Regions from separate parts of the Agrobacterium sp. NPDC089420 genome, predicted to be linked through region 1. Evidence: predicted binding sites of a transcription regulator. Region 1 holds the regulator's gene; the other holds the start of a gene.
The links. The regulator PhoB, encoded in region 1, activates phosphate uptake and scavenging genes when phosphate is short. The targets are predictions, from matches to a motif close to TGTCATNNANCTGTCAT.
Positions count from the first base shown of each region.

Region 2: a site for PhoB is predicted at 1,400-1,416, ahead of ACI2KA_RS00240 (ceramide glucosyltransferase). Genes of this name have one in related genera too.

Region 1 is NZ_JBJDMY010000002.1:350,633-354,829, reverse strand. Features, by position in the region: gene ACI2KA_RS04315 (aspartate aminotransferase family protein) at 1-154, opposite strand, end outside; gene ACI2KA_RS04310 (GcrA family cell cycle regulator) at 585-1,118, shown strand; gene phoB (phosphate regulon transcriptional regulator PhoB) at 1,425-2,108, opposite strand; gene phoU (phosphate signaling complex protein PhoU) at 2,140-2,865, opposite strand; gene pstB (phosphate ABC transporter ATP-binding protein PstB) at 2,961-3,776, opposite strand; gene pstA (phosphate ABC transporter permease PstA) at 3,791-4,197, opposite strand, start outside.
Region 2 is NZ_JBJDMY010000001.1:52,157-56,353, forward strand. Features, by position in the region: gene ACI2KA_RS00220 (cold-shock protein) at 1-12, shown strand, start outside; gene ACI2KA_RS00225 (DUF192 domain-containing protein) at 12-494, shown strand; gene ACI2KA_RS00230 (BON domain-containing protein) at 553-801, opposite strand; gene ACI2KA_RS00235 (DUF982 domain-containing protein) at 1,015-1,284, shown strand; gene ACI2KA_RS00240 (ceramide glucosyltransferase) at 1,502-2,644, shown strand; tRNA gene ACI2KA_RS00245 (tRNA-Pro) at 2,697-2,773, opposite strand; gene ACI2KA_RS00250 (ETC complex I subunit) at 3,039-3,344, shown strand; tRNA gene ACI2KA_RS00255 (tRNA-Arg) at 3,387-3,463, shown strand; gene ACI2KA_RS00260 (hypothetical protein) at 3,520-3,738, opposite strand; gene ACI2KA_RS00265 (VOC family protein) at 3,845-4,197, opposite strand, start outside.

The DNA.
Region 1 (4,197 bases):
GATGCGCGTGGCCCAGCGAGTTGACCGCGACACCGGCTGCAAAATCCAGATATCGTTCGCCGCTTTCCGTGAACAGCCAGACGCCTTCACCGCGCTCGAAGCGCAGGGGGGCTCTTGCAAATGTATCGAACAATGGCGCGGCGGCTTCGGCCATGGCTGTATCACTCCTTGCGCGGATGCGCTGTCAGACGGTTGTCAATAGGCTTGAAGGGTTATCCCTCGCCTGAAAATCAAAAATGCCGCCTTGCGGCGGCAGGGGCACTATTGTCACTTCGCTTGCCGATGTCAACAAAAGTCCGCGTTTCCCGGGCTTCTCAAGCACTAGTAGGCGGCGGCAACCGAGCCCCAAGGTGTTGCCTTTCAGACTCAACTCGCCAGCAAGTTGGGGAAAACCGGAAAATCGATTCCAGATGATTCCCGCGACTCTTGCCACGGAGTCGGGCTGGCACTAGGTTAATCGCTAATTACTAGACTGCATTGCGGCGGAACTAGTCACCAAAAATCCGGCGGAAACCACGCTCACGGCACGCCCGCGAGACGGAGAGGGATTCTGCCGAAATATACGCGACAAGCGGAGAAGCGGCATGAACTGGACAGACGAACGGGTCGAAAAGCTCAAGAAATTGTGGTCCGAGGGGCTTAGCGCCAGCCAGATAGCAGCGCAGCTGGGTGGCGTCAGCCGCAATGCCGTGATCGGCAAGGTCCACCGTCTCAATCTGCCGGGACGCGTCAAGGCCGGCGGCCCGGTCACCTCGGCGCGCTCCGCGCCGAAACGCACTGCCGCGCCCGCACCGCGCGCGACCAATTTCGCGGCCCGCGTCAGCGCAGCGCCGGCACGTGCCCTCAATCGTTCCAACGCGGCAACGGCTCTTCACGAACAGATCGACATCGAAACCGCAGAGGTTCTCGATTATGCTCCGTCCAGAAACGTCGTCACCCCGATTTCCCGTCGCCTGACCCTGACGGAATTGACGGAGCGCACCTGCAAATGGCCGGTCGGCGATCCCTTGAAGGACGATTTCCATTTCTGCGGTTGCGAGGCACTGGAATCCTCGCCCTATTGCAAGTTCCATGCGAAACTTGCCTATCAGCCTGTGAGCGAACGCCGTAAGGCCTGATGGTCAGGATGCACATTCGCCATCAAATATAACGGGCCTTGTGGCCCGTTTTTTGTGCCTGGCCGACTGCCGTTTCGGTTTTTCGCAGAAGCGCACCGGCACATGCCGCAGAAACTTCCCTCCTGTCTTCGGGCCGCGCGATGACCCGGATCGCAGCACGTCGCCGATCTTCTGCCCCACCGGAAGACCGACCGGACGCTTGGGAAACCGGACATAAAAAGGGCCTGAAACCATATGCGGCTTCGGGCCATTTTTGATTGTCGTGTTCAATGTCAATCGGAATAAGATACACAGACCGAGCTTCGCTCAGGCCTCCATCGAATATCCTGCGCCGCGCACGGTGCGGATGACATCCTGCATATGCGAAAAATTCAGCGCCTTGCGCAGGCGGCCGACATGCACATCGACGGTGCGCTCATCAACATAGATATCGTGGCCCCAGACGCCATCCAGGAGTTGCGAGCGGGAAAATACCCGGCCCGGCGATGTCATCAGAAATTCGAGCAGGCGGAATTCCGTCGGTCCAAGGCGCACTTCACGGCTTTTGCGGTGGACGCGATGGGTCTCGCGATCGAGTTCGATATCACCGCATTTCAGCACCGACGAGAGAACCTCGGGACGGGCGCGGCGCAGCATGGCCTTGACGCGGGCCATCAGCTCCGGAGTCGAGAACGGCTTGACGACGTAGTCATCGGCGCCGGTGGCGAGACCGCGAACCCTCTCGCTTTCCTCGCCACGCGCCGTCAGCATGATGATCGGCAGACGCTCGGTTTCCGGCCGCATTCTCAGCCGTCGGCACAGTTCGATACCGGAGACGCCGGGCAACATCCAATCCAGGATCAGAAGATCAGGAATACGCTCCTGCAACCTGATCTCCGCCTCGTCGCCCCGGGGTATCGTATCGACGTCATATCCCTCAGCCTCGAGATTGTAACGAAGCAGGACGCTCAACGCTTCCTCATCTTCCACAACTGCAATCTTGGGCACCATATGCTGAACTCCGCAAGCTTCTGCTTGTCTGTTACTCGGTCACCGAACCGAGCGTGTTGGAACTGTCGTCCTTCGGACGCTCGCCCTCCGGCTGGCTGCCGGTGGTCATGTAATAGATCGTCTCGGCGATGTTGGTGGCATGGTCGCCGATACGCTCGATGTTCTTGGCGCAGAACAGAAGATGCGTGCAGGTGGTGATATTGCGCGGATCTTCCATCATGTATGTCAGGAGTTCGCGGAAAAGCGACGTATACATGGCGTCGATTTCCTCGTCACGCTCGCGGATGGCATTGGCCTTCTCGGCGGAACGGGTGGAATAGACGTCAAGCACTTCCTTGAGCTGGACCAGCGCCAGTTCCGAAAGATGCTCGATGCCGCGGGCGAGCTTGCGCGGCACGCCGGTTCCGGCCACTGCAATCACGCGCTTGGCGGTGTTCTTGCCGAGATCGCCGACGCGCTCGAGGTCTGCCGCGATACGCAGCGTACCGATGATTTCGCGAAGATCGGCCGCCATCGGCTGACGTCTGGCGATGGTGACGATGGCCTTGTCGCCGATCTCGCGCTCGGAATGATCGAGGATCGTGTCATCGGAAATGACTTTCTGCGCCAGGGCCGCATCGGAATTGACGAGCGCACGCACGGCGTCGGCGCACATCTGCTCGGCCAGACCGCCCATTTCGGCGATACGGCGCGTCAGGAACTTCAATTCGTCGTCATAGGCGGACAGAATATGCGAATGGGTCGTTGTCTGTGTCACGGTCTAGTCCTCCGGCTTGGCCTTCATGCACATACACAGCAGCGTAAGGCAGAGGCACCAGTCTTGTTCGGTTTCGATAAAGCGCCGGCCGGGGATCAGCCGAAGCGGCCCATGATGTAATCCTGCGTGCGCTGGTCATCCGGATTGGTGAACATCTTGTCGGTCTCGTTTTCCTCGACGAGGTGGCCAAGATGGAACATCGCCGTGCGCTGGGAAACGCGCGCCGCCTGCTGCATGGAGTGGGTGACGATAACGATCGTATAATTGGTGCGCAGCTCGTGGATCAGTTCCTCGACCTTGGCGGTCGCGATCGGATCGAGCGCCGAGCAGGGTTCGTCCATCAGGATAACCTCGGGGCTGACGGCAACCGCACGAGCAATGCACAGGCGCTGCTGCTGGCCGCCGGAAAGGCCGGTGCCGGATTCGTGCAGACGATCCTTCACCTCGTTCCAGAGACCGGCCTTCTGCAGGCTCTGCTCGACGATCTGGTCCATGTCCGCCTTGTTACGGGCGAGACCGTGAATACGCGGACCGTAGGAAATGTTTTCGTAGATCGATTTCGGGAAGGGGTTCGGCTTCTGGAACACCATACCGACACGGGCGCGCAACTCCACGACATCGATCGCCTGATCGTAGATATCGTCGGTGTCGAGCGTGATCTTGCCGGTGACACGGCAACCGTCGATCGTATCGTTCATACGGTTGAGGGTACGCAGGAAAGTGGACTTGCCGCAACCGGACGGGCCGATCAGCGCCGTCACCGTATTTTCGCGGACATTGAGGTTCACGTCGTAAAGCGCGCGCTTTTCGCCGTAATAAACCGAAACGTCCTTGCCGATCATCTTGTATGAAACTTCATTCATTTTCTTGTCCAGCGCCTTTTCAACTGCTGCTTCCGACAACATGTTCATTGCTCAATCTCCCTCTACCAGCGCCGTTCGAAGCGGCGACGCAACAGGATTGCGCCAACATTCATGACGATGAGGAACAGAAGCAGGATGATGATAGCGCCGGAAGTCCTTTCGACAAAGGCGCGTTCGGCTTCGTTCGCCCACATGTAAATCTGCACCGGCAGGGCCGTGGACGGATCCATCGGCGTTGTCGGGTAGTTCGCAACGAATGCCACCATGCCGATCAGCAGCAGCGGCGCCGTTTCTCCCAGTGCGTGGGCGAGGCCGATGATGGTGCCGGTCAGGATACCGGGCATGGCAAGCGGCAGGACGTGGTGGAAGATCGTCTGCATCTTGGAGGCGCCGAGGCCGAGGGCGGCGGCGCGGATCGACGGCGGCACGGCCTTGAGGGCAGCACGCGTCGCGATGATGATCGTCGGCA
Region 2 (4,197 bases), on a different contig from region 1:
ATGTCGCATTGATGGCCGCCCTGCGCGCCATGGTGAAAAGCGCCGTCCTGGCGCTTGTTTTTTTCACACTCGCCAGCGCCGCCCAGTCTCAGGAACGGCAGACATTCACGTCAGAGCCGCTGACGGTCGAAACCGCTTCCGGTAAAACCCACGATTTCGTTGCCGAACTGGCGCTCGACAATGCCCAGCGCGAGCAGGGCCTGATGTTCCGCAAGTCCATGCCGCCGGAAAACGGCATGCTGTTCGATTTCGGTGAGGCGCGGGATGTGGCCATGTGGATGCGCAACACCCTCATCCCCCTCGACATGCTGTTCATCGCCCGCGACGGGCGCATCACCCATATTCACGAAAACGCGGTGCCGCATTCGGAAGCGATCATCAGCTCCCGTGGTCCGGTGAAATTCGTGCTTGAACTGAATGGCGGCGCTGCCAGACGTTATGGCATCAAGCCGGGCGATATGGTCCGCAGCGCGCAGATCGGCAACCGGAAATGATATTGCCGCGTTATTGTATCTGAACGAGCCGGACAAACCCGTCCGGCTGTCGCAATCGTCAGTAAACCGGCTCGATATGGCTCAGAATCCGGCAGTTGGAAATGGAAGCGGCGAGATTGATGGCGATATCGATCGCCTCGACCGAATCGGCCGTCCCTTCCAGATAGATCACATCATTTTCGACAGTTGCGGAAATACGCGACTTTTCAAGGCCCGATTCGAAGGCCAGAGCCGAGGTGATCGCCTGGCAGACACCGGCCATGCGGTCGCCGAAAAAGCTTTCCTGAATGCCTGACAAATTGAACATCTGCGTTCTCCTTCTTATGGACATTACAACGCGCCAATAGCGGTTTTGTTCATCTCCGGTTCATCATTTCGTTCATCTTCCATTCATCTTGCAAAATTGGAACCCCCCGACCGATCACATTTTAGGTGATCGGGAACCATTTCGTGAGACGGGCATTTCGCGCATGGGAGTGAAGACCGCCATGAAGGCGCGTGAAACAGGGAGGAAAATGACATGCTGATCAACAGAACGGAGCCGTGTCACCACGCTTCGTGGATGAAGCCGGTGGCGATCCACCTGCCCTTGTCCGCGGCCGTGGAAATCTACAGCCCGCTGGTGGCGCTGGACATGCTGATGTACCGCTGGCCGGAAGAACACGGACCGGAATATGAAGAAGCGCGCAGAAACTGCCTCGATGCCATCGCCGGAAAATGCGACATCGAAAAAGCCAGGGAATCGTTTCTCATCGCAAGCAGTCACGCGCATATTCTGAACATCCACTAAAGTTCATTGCCCGTGGTGACGACTGGCCCTTCGCTGCGAAGGGCTTTTTCTTTTGCGGCAAACCGCATCCCCGGCACCATGTCCGGCAGCATGCACCCTGCTCACCGGTGGATGATGACATGTAACTGTCACCTAAACGTTATAATCGGCAGGAACGAATTCCATGGAATCGGGAGGCGGACAGACCGCCAGCAGCTAGGGAGTGGAACTGGCCAGCATGGAAACTGTCTTTGCTTTTTGCGCAATCCTGCTCCTTGCCTTCAATCTTCTCGGCATCCTGCTGGCCGGCTGGCGGCTGACGCGGCGCGACGCGGAAAACCTGCTCGTGCGGCAAAAACCGCCGGTCTCCATCGTCGTGCCCCTGCGTGGGGTGGAAAGCTTTACCCCGTTGACGCTGTCACGCGCCTTTGAACTCGACTGGCCGGATTACGAATTGCTGTTCTGCGTCGCCGACGAATTCGATCCGGTGATTGAGGAGGTCAGCCGCGCAAGCGCCGCCTTCCCGGCAATCGCAGCGCAGATTCTCATCGGCGACGACCGGATCAGCGCCAATCCAAAGCTGAACAATTGCGTCAAGGGCTGGCGCGCCGCCCGGCACGACTGGGTCATTCTCGCCGATTCGAACGTACTGATGCCGCAATCCTATATAGCGACGATGATGTCGGCCTGGCGGAAAGACAGCGGGCTGGTCTGCTCGCCGCCGCTCGGTTCGCAGCCGGCAGGGTTCTGGGCGCATGTGGAATGCGCCTTCCTCAACGGCTCGCAGGGCCGCTGGCAATATGCGGCGGAAGCGATCGGCATGGGTTTCGCACAGGGCAAGTCGATGTTGTGGAACAGGCCGTTCCTCGAAGATCATGGCGGTATCCGCGCGCTCGCAGCAGAAATTGCCGAGGACGCCGCTTCGACGAAACTGATCAGAAATGCCGGTCGCAGGGTGCATCTGGTATCCGCTCCCTTCGAGCAGCCGCTGGGCCGCCGCCATGCCGGCGAAATCTGGTCGCGCCAGACCCGCTGGGCACGGCTGAGACGCGTGACCTTCCCGCACTATTTCGCACCGGAAATCCTGACCGGCGCGCTGCCCCCGCTTCTCCTCGCCCTCGCCGCCGCCGCCATGATGGATATGGACCTTGCCGCGACCGCCTTTGCCGTGCTCGCCATCATGTATGTTCCCGAACTGGCGCTCACCGCCCTCAACCGCTGGCCGCTGTCGCTCCATACGCTGCCGGCCATGATCGCCCGGGATATGATCATGCCCGTCGTCTGGACGCGCAGCTGGATCGGCAGCGCCGTGGCCTGGCGCGGCAATGTCATGACGATCGGCACGGCGGAGAGCACTCTGGCCGGGCCATCCACAGATTGAACGGAAGCTTTTTGAAGAGGTTACGCCGGAAAGCCGATGCTTTGCCTTAAAATGGTCGGAGTGGAGAGATTCGAACTCCCGACCCTCTGGTCCCAAACCAGATGCGCTACCAGACTGCGCTACACTCCGCCGAGGCGATGGCTGGGGAATACACGGTTCACCTGAAGTCCGCAACAGGAAATTCATCTTTGTTCAGCCGTACCCCTCATCGGCGAAATCCGGGCCGGCGCGGCGGCGGCGGCAAAGGAAAGCGCGGGATAATCGTCTTGACTCTCACCGGAAGTCGGTCCATTTCAAATTCAGCGTTCCTGACACGATTTGGTTATTCTATTCAGGTACGTGAAGAATAATTCAGGGGCGCCATGCCCCGCCGCCCAACCGGAGCAGTTTCGACATGTCTGCGAAGATCTACCGCCCTGCAAAAACCGCCATGCAATCCGGCAAGGCGAAGACCAATGTCTGGGTTCTGGAATTCGACGCCGAGGTTCCGCGCAAGATCGATCCGATCATGGGATACACCTCCAGCTCCGACATGAAGCAGCAGGTCAAGCTGACATTCGAGACGCAGGAACAGGCCGAAGCCTATGCGCAGCGCAAGGGCATCGAATATCGCGTCATCCAGCCGAAGGAAGCGACCCGCAAGGTGGTTTCCTACACCGACAATTTCCGTTTCAACCGCACCCAGCCCTGGACGCATTGAAACACGACAGTTTTCGCCGGCAGCATCGCTGCCCGGCCAGACGGCCCCTTAGCTCAACTGGATAGAGCAACTGCCTTCTAAGCAGTAGGTCGCAGGTTCGAGTCCTGCAGGGGTCGCCACCGCTTCTCAAACTACTGATAAATTGCGTCTTTAGGGCCTGATCGCCGGCACGGTGTCACTCCGTGTTTGCACGCCCGTTATTCTTCATCTTTCTCCATCTGAAGAGATAACCGAAACCCGGTCCGATCAGCATCCCGCCGATAACCCATTCCAACAGGGTCAAGGGTCGCTCGTCCGGGTCGCGGCCTGTCACGTAAAGGAAGAGAAAAAACGCGACCACGCCGCCGGTCAGGAGCGTGAGGGGAAAAAACACGCTGTCACGAAAGCCTTTCATATAACCACCTCCCTTGGCCGTGGATAAAGATATTGGCTATGAGCCTGTTGGCAAATGGCATTTTAAACAGTGATCGCACATGATCGCCCAGGCATCTCTGCTGCCACTAGCCACCACTGACGCTTTGTTCAAGTTCAAGCACATTTCCTTCAGGATCGCGCGCGTAAGCAATCAGATAGGGCATCTCTGGCGTTCCCAAGTCCGTGATCTGCCCGATCTGCGTCCCTCCCGCTTCAATGACTTTGGAGAGGGTTCTGCCGATGTCCTTCATCTGGAAAGCCAAGTGCCCGAAGCCGGGTTCATTCACCCTTGGCAGCTCTCGGGGGTGGGTGACACCGTGCTCGTGAATCTCCAGAAACGGCTGTTGCAGCCCGGGGAATCTGAGCCAGATACTACGTATCTCAGAAGCTGGAATCCCGTTCCCGCGCGAGATTTTGTCACCGGATAAAGTTGTCAGTT